DNA from 4 places in the Streptomyces sp. SD15 genome. Region 2 is predicted to be linked to each of the others. Evidence: riboswitches for the same ligand, from Rfam matches in the RefSeq annotation. Region 2 holds a riboswitch; each other region holds the start of a gene.
The links. A riboswitch is a leader RNA that binds a small molecule or an ion and turns the genes downstream of it on or off. The one in region 2 is predicted to bind cyclic di-AMP.
Positions count from the first base shown of each region.

Region 1: linked by a shared signal. The riboswitch ahead of ACX28W_RS22765 (M23 family metallopeptidase) and the one ahead of ACX28W_RS13750 (transglycosylase family protein) in region 2 are both predicted to bind cyclic di-AMP.
Region 3: linked by a shared signal. The riboswitch ahead of ACX28W_RS05070 (M23 family metallopeptidase) and the one ahead of ACX28W_RS13750 (transglycosylase family protein) in region 2 are both predicted to bind cyclic di-AMP.
Region 4: linked by a shared signal. The riboswitch ahead of ACX28W_RS36780 (C40 family peptidase) and the one ahead of ACX28W_RS13750 (transglycosylase family protein) in region 2 are both predicted to bind cyclic di-AMP.

Region 1 is NZ_JBTLMO010000022.1:125,755-129,960, reverse strand. It holds gene ACX28W_RS22770 (GntR family transcriptional regulator) at 1-654, opposite strand, end outside; gene ACX28W_RS22765 (M23 family metallopeptidase) at 836-1,600, opposite strand; cyclic di-AMP (ydaO/yuaA leader) riboswitch at 1,614-1,778, opposite strand; gene ACX28W_RS22760 (M16 family metallopeptidase) at 1,971-3,359, opposite strand; gene ACX28W_RS22755 (M16 family metallopeptidase) at 3,356-4,206, opposite strand, start outside.
Region 2 is NZ_JBTLMO010000011.1:145,857-150,062, forward strand. It holds gene eno (phosphopyruvate hydratase) at 76-1,362, opposite strand; gene ACX28W_RS13750 (transglycosylase family protein) at 1,684-2,388, opposite strand; cyclic di-AMP (ydaO/yuaA leader) riboswitch at 2,393-2,556, opposite strand; gene ACX28W_RS13755 (transglycosylase family protein) at 2,734-3,744, opposite strand; gene ACX28W_RS13760 (cytochrome P450 family protein) at 3,920-4,206, opposite strand, start outside.
Region 3 is NZ_JBTLMO010000004.1:21,175-25,380, reverse strand. It holds gene ACX28W_RS05075 (PP2C family protein-serine/threonine phosphatase) at 227-1,354, shown strand; cyclic di-AMP (ydaO/yuaA leader) riboswitch at 1,609-1,764, shown strand; gene ACX28W_RS05070 (M23 family metallopeptidase) at 1,776-2,819, shown strand; gene ACX28W_RS05065 (aldo/keto reductase) at 2,936-3,880, shown strand; gene ACX28W_RS05060 (PrsW family intramembrane metalloprotease) at 3,912-4,206, opposite strand, start outside.
Region 4 is NZ_JBTLMO010000057.1:29,175-33,380, forward strand. It holds gene pcrA (DNA helicase PcrA) at 1-1,936, opposite strand, end outside; cyclic di-AMP (ydaO/yuaA leader) riboswitch at 2,281-2,452, shown strand; gene ACX28W_RS36780 (C40 family peptidase) at 2,461-3,645, shown strand; gene ACX28W_RS36785 (tellurite resistance/C4-dicarboxylate transporter family protein) at 3,742-4,206, shown strand, end outside.

The sequences.
Region 1 (4,206 bases), on a different contig from region 2:
CCTCACACGATCCTGGCGATCTCCCCCGGCGGGAAAGCGCAATCGGTGCGCGCCCGTCGCGCGCTCGGTGTGCAGCGCCGTGATCGCCCTGGCCCGCTCACTGTCGCCGCGCGCCACCGCGTCCACGATCCCGCCGTGCTCGGCCCAGGACTCGGCCGGATTGGCCGGCGCCTCGACCGCGTACATCCAGGCGATCTTGTGCCGCAGCTGAGCCAGCGTGGAGGTCAGCGCGGGGCTTCCGGAGGCCTGTGCGAGCGTCTCGTGGAACCAGCCGCCCAGCGAGCGCAGATCCTCGCTGTTGCCCCTCCTGGCCCGCTCCTGACCCAGTCTGACCAGGCCTCGAAGCACCTTGAGGTGGGCCTCGGTGCGGCGCTGCGCGGCCCTGGCGGCACCCAGCGGCTCCAGGAGCATGCGCATCTCCAAGAGATCGGCTGCCTCCTGCTCGGTGGGCTCCGCGACGCATGCGCCCGCGTGTCGACGGGTGAGAACGAAGCCCTCGGCTTCCAGGGTGCGCAGGGCCTCGCGCACCGGAACCCGCGAGACGCCGTAGCGGCGCGCGAGCAGTTCCTCGGTGAGCCGGCTACCGCGCTCGTAGACACCCGCGACGATGTCGTCGCGGATCGCTGTGCATACCGAGTGCGCAGGAACACGCATACCGGACCTCCGCTTTAATCCCCGTGAAACGCCGTCGATTGACGCTTGTTCAGTGACTCTATTGCAGAGACTCGGAATTTCCGATGGCGGGCCGGAATCCATGGATATTTTTTGGACAGAGTCGTTCGAAACGACGAAGCCCCGGCTGGGTGAGCCGGGGCTTCGGAAGTACTGCCGCAAGTCAGACGTTCACTCCGTGCGAGCGGAGGTAGGCGACGGGGTCGATGTCGGAGCCGTACTCCGCCGTCGTGCGGGCCTCGAAGTGGAGGTGCGGTCCGGTGGTGTTGCCGGTGGCCCCGGAGAGGCCTATCTGCCGGCCCGGGGTGACCGTCTGCCCCACGGAGACGGCGATGGACGACAGGTGGCCGTACATCGTGTAAGTGCCGTCGTTCATCTTCATGACGATCTGGTTGCCGTAGGCGCCGCCCCAGCCGGCCGTGACGACGGTGCCGGAGCCGACCGCGTGGACCGAGGCCCCGGACGCCGCGTGGAAGTCGACGCCGGTGTGGCTGCCGGACGACCAGAGGCTGCCGCCGGCCTGGTAACCGGTGGAGACATAGGAGCCGGTGATCGGCAGGACGAAGGAGTTCAGACGCTTGCGTTCGGCGGCGCGGGCGGCGCGCTCCTCCGCCTCACGCTCCTTCTTGGCCTCCTCCGCGGCCTGCTTCCGCGCGGCCTCTTCGGCCTGCTTCCGCGCTGCGGCCTCCTTGGCGGCGCGCTGCTGGGCGGCGGCCTGCGCATCTATCTGCGCGGCGACCGAGTCACCGATCGAGACGGCCCGGGTCAGCCCGATCGGATCGGCGGAGGTGTCCGCGGCGAACGCCGGGGCGGCCAGGGTTCCGATGACACCGGTGCTGGTGAGCGCCGCGACGCCGACGGCGTTCGTGGTCGTGCGCTTCACGCGGCTCGGACGGCGGTGCTTCCCTGAGCCACAGGTGAACGCCATGTAAGGGCTGGTCCTTTCCTTCCTTCTCGCCTACCGGGTTAGCTGACGGGTTCGGAGCAGGAAGGTCTCCTACGGACCCCCTTCGGATCGTGAAGGGCGTCCGATTCACCCCAGGGACTGCGTGTGGGTCCCCGGCTCCCCTGGCTCGCGCCGTACGGGGACTCGGCGATGACTGTCCGGTGCCGCGGGCGCGGCGCACTGCCTGACGAACAGCCGGACCGACGCTAAACGGGACATCTTTCAATCAACAAACGGATCACGGCTTTTGTAGCGCATGCCACAGGGCAGACAGGCAACCTCCCTATCAATACGGACAAATGGGGGCCCAGGAGGCTCTGCGGCCTCCTGGGCCCCCATGGGCCGTGCTGTCCTACTCGGCGGTCACGACGCTCACTTCACCGATTCCCAGAGCCTTGACCGGCTCCTCGATCTGCGTGGCGTCACCCACCAGGACGGTCACCAGACGGTCCACCGGGAAGGCGCTCACGGCGGCCGCGGTGGCCTCAACGGTGCCGGTCGCGGCCAGCTGCTGGTACAGCGTCGCCTGGTAGTCGTCCGGCAGGTGCTGCTCGACCTGGTCCGCGAGCGTGCTCGCCACCGCGGCCGCGGTCTCGAACTTGAGGGGCGCCACACCCACCAGGTTCTGTACGGCGATGTCGCGCTCGGCGTCCGTCAGGCCCTCGGCCGCGAGGGTGCGCAGCACCTTCCAGAGGTCGTCGAGCGCCGGGCCGGTGTTCGGGGTGTCCACGGAGCCGCTGATCGCGAGCATCGCGACGCCCGTGCCGTCCGGCGCGGAGCGCAGTACCTGGCCGAACGCCCGCACACCGTAGGTGTATCCCTTCTCCTCGCGCAGGACGCGGTCCAGGCGCGAGGTGAGGGTGCCACCGAGGCAGTACGTGCCGAGGACCTGGGCGGGCCAGACACGGTCGTGCCGGTCGGCGCCGACGCGTCCGATGAGCAGCTGCGTCTGGACCGCGCCGGGGCGGTCCACGATGATCACACGGCCGGTGTCGTCGGCGGTCACCGACGGCACGGGTCGCGGCTCGGCCGACGAGCCGGTCCAGGCGCCGAGCGTCTCCGCGAGCAGGGCTTCGAGGCCCACGTCGGTGAGGTCACCGACGATCACCGCGGTGGCCGTGGCGGGGCGTACGTGCTTCTCGTAGAAGGCGCGTACGGCCGCCGAGTCGATCTTCTGGACGGTCGCCTCGGTGCCCTGGCGCGGGCGCGACATGCGCGAGGTGGCCGGGAACAGCTCCTTGGAGAGCTCCTTGGCGGCACGGCGGGCCGGGTTGGCCGTCTCGTGCGGGATCTCGTCGAGCCGGTTGCGCACCAGCCGCTCGACCTCGCTCTCGGCGAACGCCGGTGCCCTGAGGGCGTCGGCGAGCAGACCGAGCGCCTTGGGGAGCCGCGACACGGGCACCTCGAGCGACAGCCGCACACCGGGATGGTCGGCGTGCGCGTCGAGCGTGGCGCCGCAGCGCTCCAGCTCGGCGGCGAACTCCTCGGCGGAGAGCTTGTCGGTGCCCTCCGAGAAGGCGCGCGCCATGATCGTGGCAACGCCGTCGAGGCTCGCGGGCTCGGCCTCCAGCGGCGCGGCGAGCAGCACCTCGACGGCGACGACCTGCTGGCCGGGGCGGTGGCAGTGCAGCACGGTCAGGCCGTTGTCGAGGGCGCCGCGCTCGGGGGCGGGGAAGGCCCACGGCTTGGCCTTGCCGGCCTGGGGCTGCTGGTGAAAGTCCATGGTGGCGAGCTCGGTCACTTCGCTGCCTCCTCGTCCTCGTCGGTGGTGGCGGCGGCGACCGGCTCGTACACGAGCACCGCCCGGTTGTCGGGGCGCAGGCGGGACTTGGCGGCCTCCTGGACCTCCTCGGCGGTGATGTCGAGGACGCGCTGCACGGCGGTCAGGGCGAGCTGCGGGTCGCCGAACAGGACGGCGTACCGGCACAGTTCGTCGGCGCGGCCCGCGACGGTGCCGAGCCGGTCCAGCCACTCGCGCTCCAACTGGGCCTGGGCGCGCTCCATTTCCTCGGCGGTGGGGCCCTCCTCGGCGAACCGGGCGAGCTCCTCGTCGACGGCGGCCTCGATCACCGGGACCTCGACGTCGCCGGACGTCTTCACGTCCAGCCACCCCAGGGAGGGCGCTCCGGCGAGCCGCAGCAGGCCGAACCCGGCCGCGACGGCGGTGCGGTCGCGGCGTACGAGCCGGTTGTAGAGCCGGGAGGACTCGCCGCCGCCGAGGACCGTCAGGGCGAGGTCGGCCGCGTCGCACGCGCGCGTGCCGTCCTCCGGGAGCCGGTAGGCAGCCATCAGGGCGCGTGCCGGGACCTCTTCCTCGACGACCTCGCGCAGCTGCTCGCCGAGGGTGTCGGGCAGGGTGCCGCTACGCGGCGCGGGCTTCCCGTCGTGCCCGGGGATGGAACCGAAGTACTTCTCGATCCACGCGAGCGTCTGCTCCGGGTCGATGTCGCCGACGACCGACAGCACGGCGTTGTTGGGCGCGTAGTACGTCCGGAAAAAGGCGCGGGCGTCCTCCAGGGTCGCCGCGTCCAGGTCCGCCATCGACCCGATCGGGGTGTGGTGGTACGGGTGGCCCTCGGGGTAGGCGA
Region 2 (4,206 bases):
GTCCGCAAAGCGGAACTGCGGGAACGCTCAGCCCTTGCTGTGCCCATGGTCCGCAAAGCGGAACTGCGGGAACGCTCAGCCCTTGAAGCGCGGGAACGCGCTGCGACCCGCGTACACCGCCGCGTCGTCGAGGATCTCCTCGATGCGCAGCAGCTGGTTGTACTTGGCGACGCGGTCCGAGCGGGCCGGGGCGCCGGTCTTGATCTGGCCGCAGTTCACGGCGACGGCGAGGTCGGCGATGGTGACGTCCTCGGTCTCGCCGGAGCGGTGGGACATCATGCACTTGAAGCCGTTGCGCTGGGCCATCTCCACGGCGTCCAGCGTCTCGGTCAGCGAGCCGATCTGGTTCACCTTGACGAGCAGGGCGTTCGCGGAGCCCTCCTCGATGCCGCGGGCCAGACGCTCCGGGTTGGTGACGAAGAGGTCGTCGCCGACGATCTGGACCTTGTCGCCCAGCTTCTCGGTGATGACGTTCCAGCCGGCCCAGTCGTCCTCGTACAGCGGGTCCTCGATGGAGACCAGCGGGTACGCGGAGACGAGCTCCTCGTAGTACTCGGTCATCTCGGCGGCCGAGCGGGACTTGCCCTCGAACTCGTACTTGCCGTCCTTGTAGAACTCGGACGCGGCGACGTCGAGCGCGAGCGCGATCTGCTCGCCGGGGATGTAACCGGCCTGCTTGATGGCCTCGAGGATGAGGTCGAGCGCGGCGCGGTTGGACTCCAGGTTCGGGGCGAAGCCGCCCTCGTCACCGAGGCCGGTGGACAGGCCCTTGGTCTTCAGCACCTTCTTGAGGGTGTGGTAGACCTCGGCGCCCCAGCGCAGGGCCTCGGAGAAGGACTCCGCGCCGATCGGGGCGATCATGAACTCCTGGATGTCGACGTTCGAGTCGGCGTGCGACCCGCCGTTCAGGATGTTCATCATCGGAACGGGCAGCAGGTGCGCGTTCGGGCCGCCCAGGTAGCGGAAGAGGGGGAGGTCGGACGCCTCGGAGGCGGCGTGCGCGACGGCGAGCGAGACGCCGAGGATGGCGTTGGCGCCGAGGGAGCCCTTGTTGTCGGTGGCGTCCAGGTCGAACATCGCCTGGTCGATCAGGCGCTGCTCGGTGGCGTCGTAGCCGACGAGCTCCGGGCCGATCTGCTCGATGACCGCGAGGACGGCCTTCTCGACACCCTTGCCCTGGTAACGGTTGGGGTCACCGTCACGGAGCTCGATGGCCTCGAAGGCGCCGGTGGAGGCGCCGGACGGAACGGCGGCACGACCCGTGCTGCCGTCGTCGAGGCCAACCTCGACCTCGACCGTGGGGTTGCCTCGGGAGTCCAGGATTTCCCGGGCTACGACGACGTCGATGGACGGCACGAGCATCTCCTTCTGGGATGTGACGCGGGTACGCGGGGCCGCGAGGCCCGCACGGCGCGGAGCCTCGTTCGGCTACGCGAGATGAGCCTAACCGGCCCGGAGGGATCGGCCAGCCGGTCGACCACCTCTTGGGCAGAACTGAGGGTAAACATTGTTCCCCGGGGGAACAAAAAGCCCCGCTCCGGCGCGTACGGGGGAACACGCGCCGGAGCGGGGAGCCCGGGGGGACGGGGGGACCCTCATCGGGGTCTCCAGTGTGGAGACCCCTCTTATGAGGGGGCTGTCATTCAGCTGAGGGCAGCCGAGGTCACCCCCGGCCGGCCGAGGTCAGCTGAGGTGAAGCTGCTGACCCGGGTAGATGAAGTCCGCGTCGTCGACGATGTCCTTGTTCAGCTTGAACAGCTGCTGCCAGCCACCCTTGACGTTCTTCTTCTCGGCGATCGTGCTGAGGGAGTCACCCGCGACGACCTTGTACTCGCCGTCGCCCTTCGCGACCTTCTCGCCGGTCGGGGTGGAGACGGTCTTTTCGGCGGCCGGGCGCTCCGCCGAACGGGAGGCGGGCTGCTCCGTCGTACGGGTGGTGCTCGTGCCGGTGCTCGCGCTCTGCGTGTCGGCCGAGGACGCGGTGGAGGGCGCGCTGCTGCTCGTACCGCCGCTGTACGGGGTGCTGGACAGGCCCGTGCCACAGGTCGGCCAGGCGCCCTTGCCCTGCCCGGCGAGGACCTTCTCGCCGATGGCGATCTGCTGGGACTTGGAGGCCTGGTCGGCGGTGGACGCGTAGGCGGTGCCACCGTACGCGGCCCAGGTGGAGGCCGAGAACTGCAGGCCGCCGTAGTAGCCGTTGCCGGTGTTGATGGACCAGTTGCCGCCGGCCTCGCACTGGGCGACGGCGTCCCACTCGGAGTCGGTGGCGGCGGAGGCGTTGCCGGCCGCCATCAGCGGGGCGGCGATGGCCACACCGGTGACACCGGCGAGCGTGGCGATACGGGTCGCCTTGGACGGGCGGCGGTGCTTGCCCTTGCTGAGCAGCATGGAGTGATCCCCTCACCGACGCCTGCGAGGTGAGCTGTCGGGTTCGGGCGGGTGAGTGCCCGGCCGCGCGCTCTCGGCGCACGTCTTCACCCCAAGCCACTCCCGGTCAACTACCGGGCGTGGCACTTACCTTGGGTCCCCCGCTCCTGCCTACGGCGCTTGACGCGTCGACTGTTCCCGTACGGCCGCTGGCAGGATTCGGCGTTGCGATCGTCGGGGCCCGCTGTGGCGAGCGGTGATGACCGTAGGCAGGTAATCGGCGGAATTTCAAAGACGATCAGGGCTTCTGAGACTCATGTCTCAGTCTCACCAAACCGGACATTCCACGTCGAACCATGACGTGAACTACCGCTGCTTTTCGCCCGATTCAGCACTAACTGCAAGGCTCTGACCGGGGAGGATGAGGTCCGGATCGGCGCCGACCGTCCCCTCGTTCGCGGCGTACAGCTCCGACCATCCGCCTTCGAGGTCAAGGGAGTCGGCGATGGTCCAGAGATTGTCGCCGACGCGGACGACGTACGAGCCGTCGACGACGTCTCGGGATGCGCCGGAGTCGCGGGAGGCATGCCGGCCGGAGGAGTCGCCGGTACGTCCGTCCACCGAACTGCCGGTCGCACTACCGCTCGTGTCCTCGTCGGCACTGCCGCCGCGGTGGCGCCCGGCGCCGGTCGTCGCACCCTCGGACGTACTCGACGAGTCGTCACTCTGACCCGACTTGTCCGACTCGTCACTCTTCGCCGTGGCTGTGGAGGGGCTGTTGGAATGCTGAGAGTCGGAGTCACCCTCGGTGCCGGACGACGTGGCGGCCTTCGTCGTGTTCCCGGCCGCACCCGAGGGCGAGTCGGACGAAGTCGAGCCCGACGACGGCGAGTCGGACGAGTCGGACGAATCAGAAGAATCGGATGAATTCGACGATCCGGATGAGCTGGACGAGCCGGACGCGTCGTCCACCACACCCGTGTCGACCTCGAACTCGGCCGAGTTCGCACTGAGCCCGGAGAGCGGTCCGCAGGTGGGCCAGGCCACGAGGCCCTTGTCGTCAAGAAGCCGTTCGGCGAGGGCTATCTGCTGCGAGCGGCTGGCCTGGTCGGCGCTGGGCGCGTAGGTGAGGCCGCCGTACTTCTCCCAGTTCTCCTGGGTCACTTGCAGGCCGCCGTAGTACCCGTTGCCGTTGTCGGCGCTCCACTCGCCGCCGCTCTCGCACTCCGCGACCCGGTCCCATGTGGTGCCGTCGGCCGCACTCGCACCGGTGGCACCGAGCAACGGGATGGCGATGGCCGATCCGGTCACTCCTGCCGCGACGATGAGGGCCGGAGCCTGACGGGGGCGACGATGGCGGCCGTTCCCGGAGAGCATGCGGAAGCCTTTCGCGTGACAGCAGATGACTGCGCGACGTATGAGCCGCGTTGACGAGTGAACGTATCCGCACCCGAACACTTGTCACAAGTCGATGCAGCGCAGATCACGTGAAGATCACAGAGTTGAGCGTCCGTCACCTTTTCGTGACCGGATGATCGTGATCCCGACATGCCTACGGACCCGGTGTGAACTCCACCGGAAGCGTGCGCAATCCCCGCATAATGAGACCGCCACGCCAGCGCAAATCGGCTGAATCCCCCGCGAGTTGGAGGTCGGGGAGGCGGGTGAGGAGAGTGGCGAGCGCGGTCTGCCCCTCCAGTCGGGCGAGGGGAGCGCCGAGGCAGTAGTGGATGCCGTGGCCGTAGCCGAGGTGTTGGTTGTCACGGCGGGAGAGGTCGAGCGCGTCCGGCCGGTCGAACCGTTCAGGGTCGCGATCCGCCGCGGCGAGTACGACGAGAA
Region 3 (4,206 bases), on a different contig from region 2:
ACGGGCGCCCGCAGCAGGTGATCCTGCGGGACGCGGCGCGCTGCGGGGCGGTCGCCGCGGAGGGTCGGGTGCGGGGACTTCCCGCTGTCACGCATCCCTCGGTCGGCCCACCCCGCTCGCCCCCCGCCCCCGCTCCGGGAAACCTGGACGGGTGGGGCAGCGAGGAGGTGCGCAGCGGGCTGGAGGGTCCGACGACCGGGCGGGCCGGAAGGTGCCCAGGCACTCCGTGTCCGATCCGAGGCCGCAGGGCGAGCCGACTCCGTGCCCCACCGAGGGGAAGCGGCGGAAAATCTCGTACGTGCGGGCCTTCGTCCGGGCGCTGCCCGCGCTGCTCGTCGTCGCCGGGGCGTTCTACGAGTACCTCACGCCGACGGCGTACACCGCGGGCCCCCTCTTCACGGCCGCACCGCTCGTGGCCGCGCCGCTGTTCTCGCTGCGCGGCACGGTGCTGACCGGCGCCGCGGCGGTCGTCGTGGTGCTCGCGATCCACCTCCGGTTCGGCCTCGCCTTCACCGTGGACGCGATCACCGAGACGTTCACGGTGGCGACGGTCTCCGTGCTGGCCGTGCTCATCAACAACCTTGTACGCCGCGGCGGCGAACGGCTCGCCTCGGCCCGCGAGATCGCCGAGGCGGCCCAGCGTGCCGTGCTGCCGGAGCCCGAGGAGCGGATCGGCGGGCTCGAGGTCGCGGCGCGGTACGAGGCCGCGCAGGCCGGCGCGTTCATCGGCGGCGATCTGTACGCCGTGCAGGACTCCCCGCACGGCGTACGGCTGCTGGTGGGCGACGTACGCGGGAAGGGTATGGGCGCGGTGGGCGCCGTGGCGGTGGTCATCGGGTCGTTCCGGGAGGCCGCCGAGCAGGAGGCGACGCTGGAGGCGATCGCGGGGCGCCTTGAGCGGGCGCTGGCGCGCGAGGCCACCCGGCGCGACAGCATCGAGATCTCCGAGGGGTTCGCCACGGCCGTCCTCGCGGAGATCCCGCACGGAGGCCGCGTCGTACGGACCGTCAGCCGCGGCCACCCGCCGCCGCTGCTCCTGCGCGAGGACGGTTCGCTGGTCGAGCTCGCCGCCGAGGACCCCGCACTGCCGCTCGGCATGGGCGAGTTGGGCACCTGGCCGGACCGTGGGGAGGAGGTGGATTTCCCACGCGGGGCCATGCTCCTCTTCTACACGGACGGCCTGTCCGAGGCCCGCGACCGGCACGGGAACTTCTACGATCCGGCGGCGCGTCTGGCCGGGCGGGTCTTCGGCGGCCCGGACGCGCTGCTGGCCACGCTCGCCGAGGAGGTCCGCCGGCATACGGGCGGCGCCTTGACCGACGACATGGCGCTGCTCGCGGTACGGCGTCCGTGACTGTTGCGCGCGGTTCTTGATCGTTGTCACGAGGGGTGATCGGTCGACGCCCCTCCGCATAACAACTGACACGCCGTCAAGTAAACGTGTTTCGGTGAGGCGTGGTCAACTCGCCCGATTTTCGCCGGTCATCACCCGTAAGTCCTGGCCAAAAGCTGTTAACGATCAGTCCGAACAGCTTGGAATCCGGTGCCCGAGTCTATTAACGTTCGATAACGCAGCGCGGTCGTCCCAGCCGTCACAAGAGATGGCTCCGTGCGCACGCGCCGAATCCCGCAAGGGAACCGGGGAACCACCAATTTGGGGTGAATCGAGCGTCTTTCGCGGTGAGATACCGCGGTTGACGCGCGTAGGAGACCTTCCTGCTCCGAACCCGTCAGCTAACCCGGTAGGCGAGAAGGAAGGAAAGGAGCACGCCCACGTGGCGTCCAACCGGCCCGCCCAGCCCACTTCGTTCGCGCCGAACGACACTCAGACTTTTGGCTACGCATACGGCAACGACGAGGGCCCCTGGGAGGAGTGGAATCCCACCGAGGATTCCGTCCGTCCCGTCCGCGGCCGGCACCGCGTCTCCAAGCAGCGCGGGGGCGGACTCGCGCGCAGCTCCACGGTCCTGGGCGTCGGCGTCATAGCCGCCGTCGGCGCGGGCGGCATGGCCACCGCGGCGCCCGGCAAGCCGCCGGTGTCGATCTCGCTGCCCGACCTGTCCTCGGTCACCGACTCGGCCAAGGCCCTGATATCCGACGACGGCGGCTCCAGCACGCCCAAGGGCTCCGCCACACCGCTCACCAGCGCCGGCCTGACCAGCGCCGACGCCTCGGAGGGCAGCAAGGACGCGGGCGAGGCGCTGCGTGCCCGCATCATCCAGCAGGCGGAGTCGCAGCAGGACCAGGTCGACAAGGCGGCCCAGGCCGCCGCCCAGGCCGCCGCCGCGAAGAAGGCCGCCGATCAGGCTGCCAAGGCGGAGGAGGCGGCCGAGGCCAAGGCCGCCGCCGCGAAGGAGAAGGCGGAGCAGGAGGCCAAGGAGCAGGCCGAGGCCGCGCGCCTCGCCGAGCTCGCCAAGAGCTTTGCGCTGCCCACCTCCTCGTACACCCTCACCTCGACCTTCGGCCAGGCCGGCTCCCTGTGGTCCTCCGGCTACCACACCGGCCTCGACTTCGCCGCGCCCACGGGCACGCCGATCAAGGCGATCCACAGCGGCACGATCACCGAGGCGGGCTGGTCCGGCTCGTACGGCTACCGCACGATCCTCACCCTCGACGACGGTACGGAGCTGTGGTACGCCCACCAGTCCTCGATCGGCGTCAGCGTCGGGCAGAAGGTCAACACGGGTGACGTCATCGGGCGTGTGGGCGCGACCGGCAACGTCACCGGGGCGCACCTCCACCTGGAGGTCCACACCGGCGGCAGCTCCACCGGGATCGACCCGATGGCGTGGCTGCGGAGCAAGGGCCTGACCCCCTGATCTCAGCCTTGATCTCGGCTCTGATCTCTCGGCTCTGATCTTTCCGTCCTGATCTCTCCGGTGGGGCCGGCTTGCGTGCGGAATATACGCGTCCGGTACGCATGTTGAAGTTGAGCATGACTTCTCTTCGCAAGCTCGGCTCCTCCGACCTCGAGGTCTTCCCGCTCGCCCTCGGCGGCAACGTCTTCGGCTGGACCGCCGACGAGACGCAGTCCTTCGCCGTCCTCGACGCGTACGCCGCGGCGGGCGGCAACTTCGTGGACACCGCTGACGCCTACTCCGCCTGGGTTCCCGGCAACTCGGGCGGCGAGTCGGAGACGATCATCGGCCAGTGGTTCGCCGCCCGCGGCAACCGCTCCGACGTCGTCCTCGCCACCAAGGTCAGCGCCCACCCCGAGTACAAGGGGCTGGCCCCGGCGAACATCAAGGCCGCCGCCGACGCCTCGCTGCGCCGCCTGGGCACGGACTACATCGACCTCTACTACACCCACTTCGACGACACCTCGGTCCCGGTCGAGGAAATCATCGGCGCGCTCGACGAGCTGGTCCGGGCCGGCAAGGTTCGTGCGATCGCCGCCTCCAACATCTCTCCCGAACGGCTCTCGGAGTCCCTGGAGTTCTCCGACCGCGAGGGCTTCGCGCGCTATGTCGCCCTCCAGCCCCACTACAACCTCGTCTCGCGCGACACCTATGAGGGCCGGCTCCAGGAGATCGCCTCCCGGGCCGGCCTGGCCGCCGTCCCGTACTACGCCCTCGCGTCCGGCTTCCTCACCGGCAAGTACCGCCCGGGTACGACGGTCGACTCGGCGCGTGCCGAGGGCGCGGCCGAGCACCTCGAGACCGAGCGGGGCATCCGGGTCCTGGCCGCCCTCGACGAGGCCGCCCAGGCCCACGACGTCCCCGTTGCCACGGTCGCCCTGGCCTGGCTCGCGGCCCAGCCGACGGTCGCGGCCCCCATCGCCTCGGCCCGCACGGTCGACCAGCTCCCGGCGCTGCTCGGGGTGGCGGACCTGGTGCTCACGGACGCGGAGCTGGCGAAACTGACGGAGGCGTCGGCCTGAGGCCGCCGTACCGTATCCCGCGTACGGGCCCTTACGACTGATACGGGTTGTAAGGGCTGTAGGCGGGATACGGCGCCGGCGGGTGGCCGTAGCCGTGGTTGCCGCCGTAGCCGTACCCGGACCACGGGGGCGGTACCGGTACCGGCACGACCGGGGCCGTCGCCCGTGCCGCGTACGCGAGGGAGGGGCGGGCGACCTCCCGGCGGCGCCAGAGCTCGTGCAGCAATTCCCGCTCCCGTACGACGAAGTCGGCGTCGGCCCGGCCGAGCCGCCCCCGGTGCCGCAGAAACGCGAGCGAGGTCGCGTACGCCTCGTACTGGGCGACC
Region 4 (4,206 bases), on a different contig from region 2:
CGCCGTTGCCGTCCTCCTCGTCGGGGATCTGGTCGGAGTCGGCGACGAGGGCGACCCGCTCCAGGAAGTCGGAGAGTCCGCCCGATGCCTGCGCCTCGCCCCCGCCCTCACCCTCGCCGGTCTCCTGCTCGAATTCCAGGGCCACGGCGGCGAGTTCCTGGAGGTTCTCGATGCGTGTCTCGTCCTGCGGGTCGGTCGAGGCCTGCAGCTCGGCGAGATAGCCGGTGCGCTCGAGGACCGCCTCCAGGACGGTCGCCGGGCCCGCTCCGGAGTCGACGATCGTACGGAGGTCCTCCATGAGCGTGTTGAACCGCTTGACCGCGTTGGTCGAGCGCGCCGCCATCCCGTACGCCTCGTCGACGCGGCGCAGCGCCTGCGGGAAGCTGATCCGCTCGCGCTGCGAGAGCGCGTCGATCATCGCTTCCGCCCGCTCACCGATGCCCCGCTTGGGCACGTTGAGAATGCGACGAAGCGGGACCGAGTCCTCGGGGTTGGACAGGACCCTGAGGTACGCGAGGACGTCCCGGACCTCCTTGCGCTCGTAGAAGCGGACTCCGCCGACGACCTTGTAGGGCAGGCCGACGCGGATGAAGACTTCTTCGAAAACACGGGACTGGGCGTTCGTACGGTAGAAGACGGCGACGTCGCCCGCCTTGGCCTCACCCGCGTCGGTGAGACGGTCTATCTCGTCGGCGACGAACTGCGCCTCGTCGTGCTCGGTGTCGGCGACGTACCCGGTGATGTGGGAACCGGCGCCCGCGTTGGTCCACAGGTTCTTGGGGCGGCGTGACTCATTGCGCTCGATGACCGCGTTGGCCGCGCTGAGGATCGTCTGGGTGGAGCGGTAGTTCTGCTCCAGGAGGATCGTCGTCGCGTCCGGGTAGTCCTCCTCGAACTGGAGGATGTTGCGGATGGTCGCGCCGCGGAAGGCGTAGATCGACTGGTCGGCGTCGCCCACGACGCACAGCTCGGCGGGCTCGAGGTCGCCCTCGGCCGGCGGCGCGTCCTCGGGCCGGTCGCCGGTCGCCGGACCGACGAGCTCCCTGACCAGCGCGTACTGCGCGTGGTTGGTGTCCTGGTACTCGTCGACCAGGACGTGGCGGAAGCGGCGGCGGTAGTGCTCGGCGACATCCGGGAAGGCGCGCAGGAGGTTGACCGTCGTCATGATCAGGTCGTCGAAGTCGAGCGCGTTGGCCTCGCGCAGCCGCGACTGGTACATCGCGTACGCCTGGGCGAGGGTCTTCTCGAAGCCGTCGGTGGCCTGGGCGGCGAAGTCCTCCTCGTCGATCAGCTCGTTCTTCAGGTTCGAGATCTTGGCGCTGAACGACTTGGGCGGGAAGCGCTTCGGGTCGAGGTCCAGGTCGCGGCAGACCAGAGCCATCAGGCGCTTGCTGTCGGCGGCGTCGTAGATCGAGAAGGAGGAGGTGAAGCCGAGCCTCTTCGACTCACGGCGCAGGATCCGCACACACGCGCTGTGGAAGGTCATCACCCACATCGCGTTCGCGCGCGGGCCGACGAGGTGCTCGACGCGCTCCTTCATCTCGCCCGCGGCCTTGTTCGTGAAGGTGATCGCGAGGATCTGGCCGGGGTGGACATGGCGCTCGCCCAGCAGATGCGCGATCCGGTGGGTGAGCACACGGGTCTTGCCGGAGCCGGCGCCGGCCACGATGAGCAGCGGGGAGCCGGAGTGCACCACGGCCGCTCGCTGGTTCTCGTTCAGCCCGTCGAGGAGCGCGGCCGGGTCCACGGCGGGGCGCGGGGCGCCGTCGCGGTAGTACGCGTCCCGGTCCGGCGGCACGTCGAACTTGCCGCCGAACAGATCGTCCGGAATCGGCTCCGGTACGTGATCGTCCTCGGGCGGCGGCGGGGGCTCTCCCTCATGGCCCCGCGAGGGCTTGAGGTCCGCCAGGAAGCTGTCATCAAAGAGGCTGCTCATCGCTCTCCGAGTCTAGGCCGCCCCACTGACACCCCGCCGCCACCCCGCGAACTCGACCGGATTCCGTGACCCGGGACGGGCAGACCACCCCGTCGCCGTCCCAGTCGCCGCCCCATCACCCTCCAGAATCGCTCCATTACGGTCGGCAATCCGCCAGTAATGAATGGACAGAAAGCGAAAAACCACCAGTTATCCCCCCAGGATTTCCCGCGCACAACAACGCCACCGAATAAGGTCACGAAAATGTATCGGGCATATCGCACATCAAACTTCACAGAAGCCACACGCATTGGCTAGCGTGCCGGGCAGGCCGCTCGACACTCACCGGCGAACGTCGCCGGGCCGTGCGGCCTCCGCCGAGTCCGGTGCGCCGTAAGGCAGTCGGAGCCGGGGACCCAACCGACCTTGGGGTGAATCGGTCCAACTGTCCTGGGGGACAAGGACCGTAGGGCAAACCTTCCGGAAGTACCCGCCCGAACCCGACAGCTAACTCGGTAGGCGGATCACGGAAGGAGTCGCCTCTCTTGGCGTCGCAACACAAGAGGAGTTCCAGGGGCGCGCGGGTAGCGGGCATACGGACTCCCGCCCTCGCCACGGCGGCCCTCACCTCCATGGCCCTGCTCTCCCAGACGGCCAACGCCGCGCCCTCGGCGGAGCCCAAGCCGAGCATCGAAGAGGTCGAGAAGAAGGTCAACGACCTCTACCACCAGGCCGAGACGGCCACCGAGAAGTACAACGCGACCAGGGAGAAGACCGCCAAGCAGCGGAAGCGCGTCGACGCCCTCCTCGACGACGTGGCCCAGCGCACCGAGAGTCTCAACACCGCACGTGAGGAGCTGGGTTCGTTCGCCGCGGCCCAGTACCGCACCGGCGCCACCACCCCCGACACCGCGACCCTTCTGCTGGCCGACGACCCGCAGGACTACTTCGACCAGACCCAGTTGATGAGCCGTCTCACCACCCGCCAGAAGGCGGCCGTCGACGACTACATCACCGAGCAGGCCGACACCACGAAGAAGCGCGCGGAGGCCTCCCAGAGCCTGCAGACGCTCACCACCTCCGAGAACGCGCTGCAGACGTCCAAGACGGAGGTGCAGCGCAAGCTCACCGAGGCGCGCGAACTGCTCTCGAAGCTGACCGCCGAGGAGAAGGCGCGACTCGCGGCGATCGAGAAGGAGAAGCAGGAAGAGGCCGATCGCAAGGCGGCGGAGCTGGCGCAGCAGCAGGCCGCCGCGGAGGCGGAGGAGAAGGCGCGCCAGGAGGCGGCGGCCCAGCAGGAGACGGACTCGTCGTCCGCGACCACGGGAAGCTCCAGCTCCTCCGGGACCTCGGCCACCGACGCCTCGTACACCGCCAAGGCCGACAAGGCCATCGCCTTCGCCCGCGCCCAGATCGGTAAGCCGTACGTCTGGGGCGCGACCGGGCCCGGCTCGTACGACTGCTCCGGTCTCACCCAGGCCGCCTGGAAGGCCGCCGGCGTCACCCTCCCGCGCACCACCTGGGACCAGGTCACGGCGGGCACGACGGTCGCCCTCTCCGACATCAAACCCGGTGACCTCGTCTTCTTCTACGACGACATCAGCCACGTCGGCCTCTACGTCGGCAACGGCATGATGATCCACGCCCCCAAGCCGGGTACGTACGTCCGCGAGGAGTCGATCTTCTACGCCGGCGAGTCGATCATCCACAGCGTGGTGCGTCCGGCGTAACGCCTTGGCCGCGGGGCACGCGCGCGTGAGACTCGTCGAGCTCCACGCGCGCGTGCCCCGCGGGCAACCGGTCCAAAGTTCCTTAGCATCAGGCCCATGCCAGCCACCTCCCCGCCCCGCACCCGGTGGGCCCGACTTCGCGCCTGGTGGGCGCGGCGTCCACCGAGCGACGGAGCCGCCGTCATGGCCACCGGCATCATCTCGGTCGGGCTGTATGAGACCGGCCACGAGACCCTGTCCCGTATCGCGCTGGTCCTGACGGCCGTCGCCTGGCTCGGGCTCGCCGCCGACTTCGTCGTACGGCTGCTGCGGGAGCGGGTGCGGTGGGTGGCGGAGGCCGGCACGCCGGGTGCGCTCACCGCGGTCGCGGCGACCACCGTGCTCGGCACCCGGCTCACCACACTGGGCCGGCAGGAAGTGGCCGAGGCCCTGCTCGCCCTCTCGGCCGTGCTCTGGCCGGGGCTGCTCTTCCTGGTCGTACGGCGCTTCAGGCCCCGTATGCCCGGTGCCGTGTTCCTCGGGTGTGTGGCCACGCAGGGGCTCGCGGTGCTGGGCGCGGTG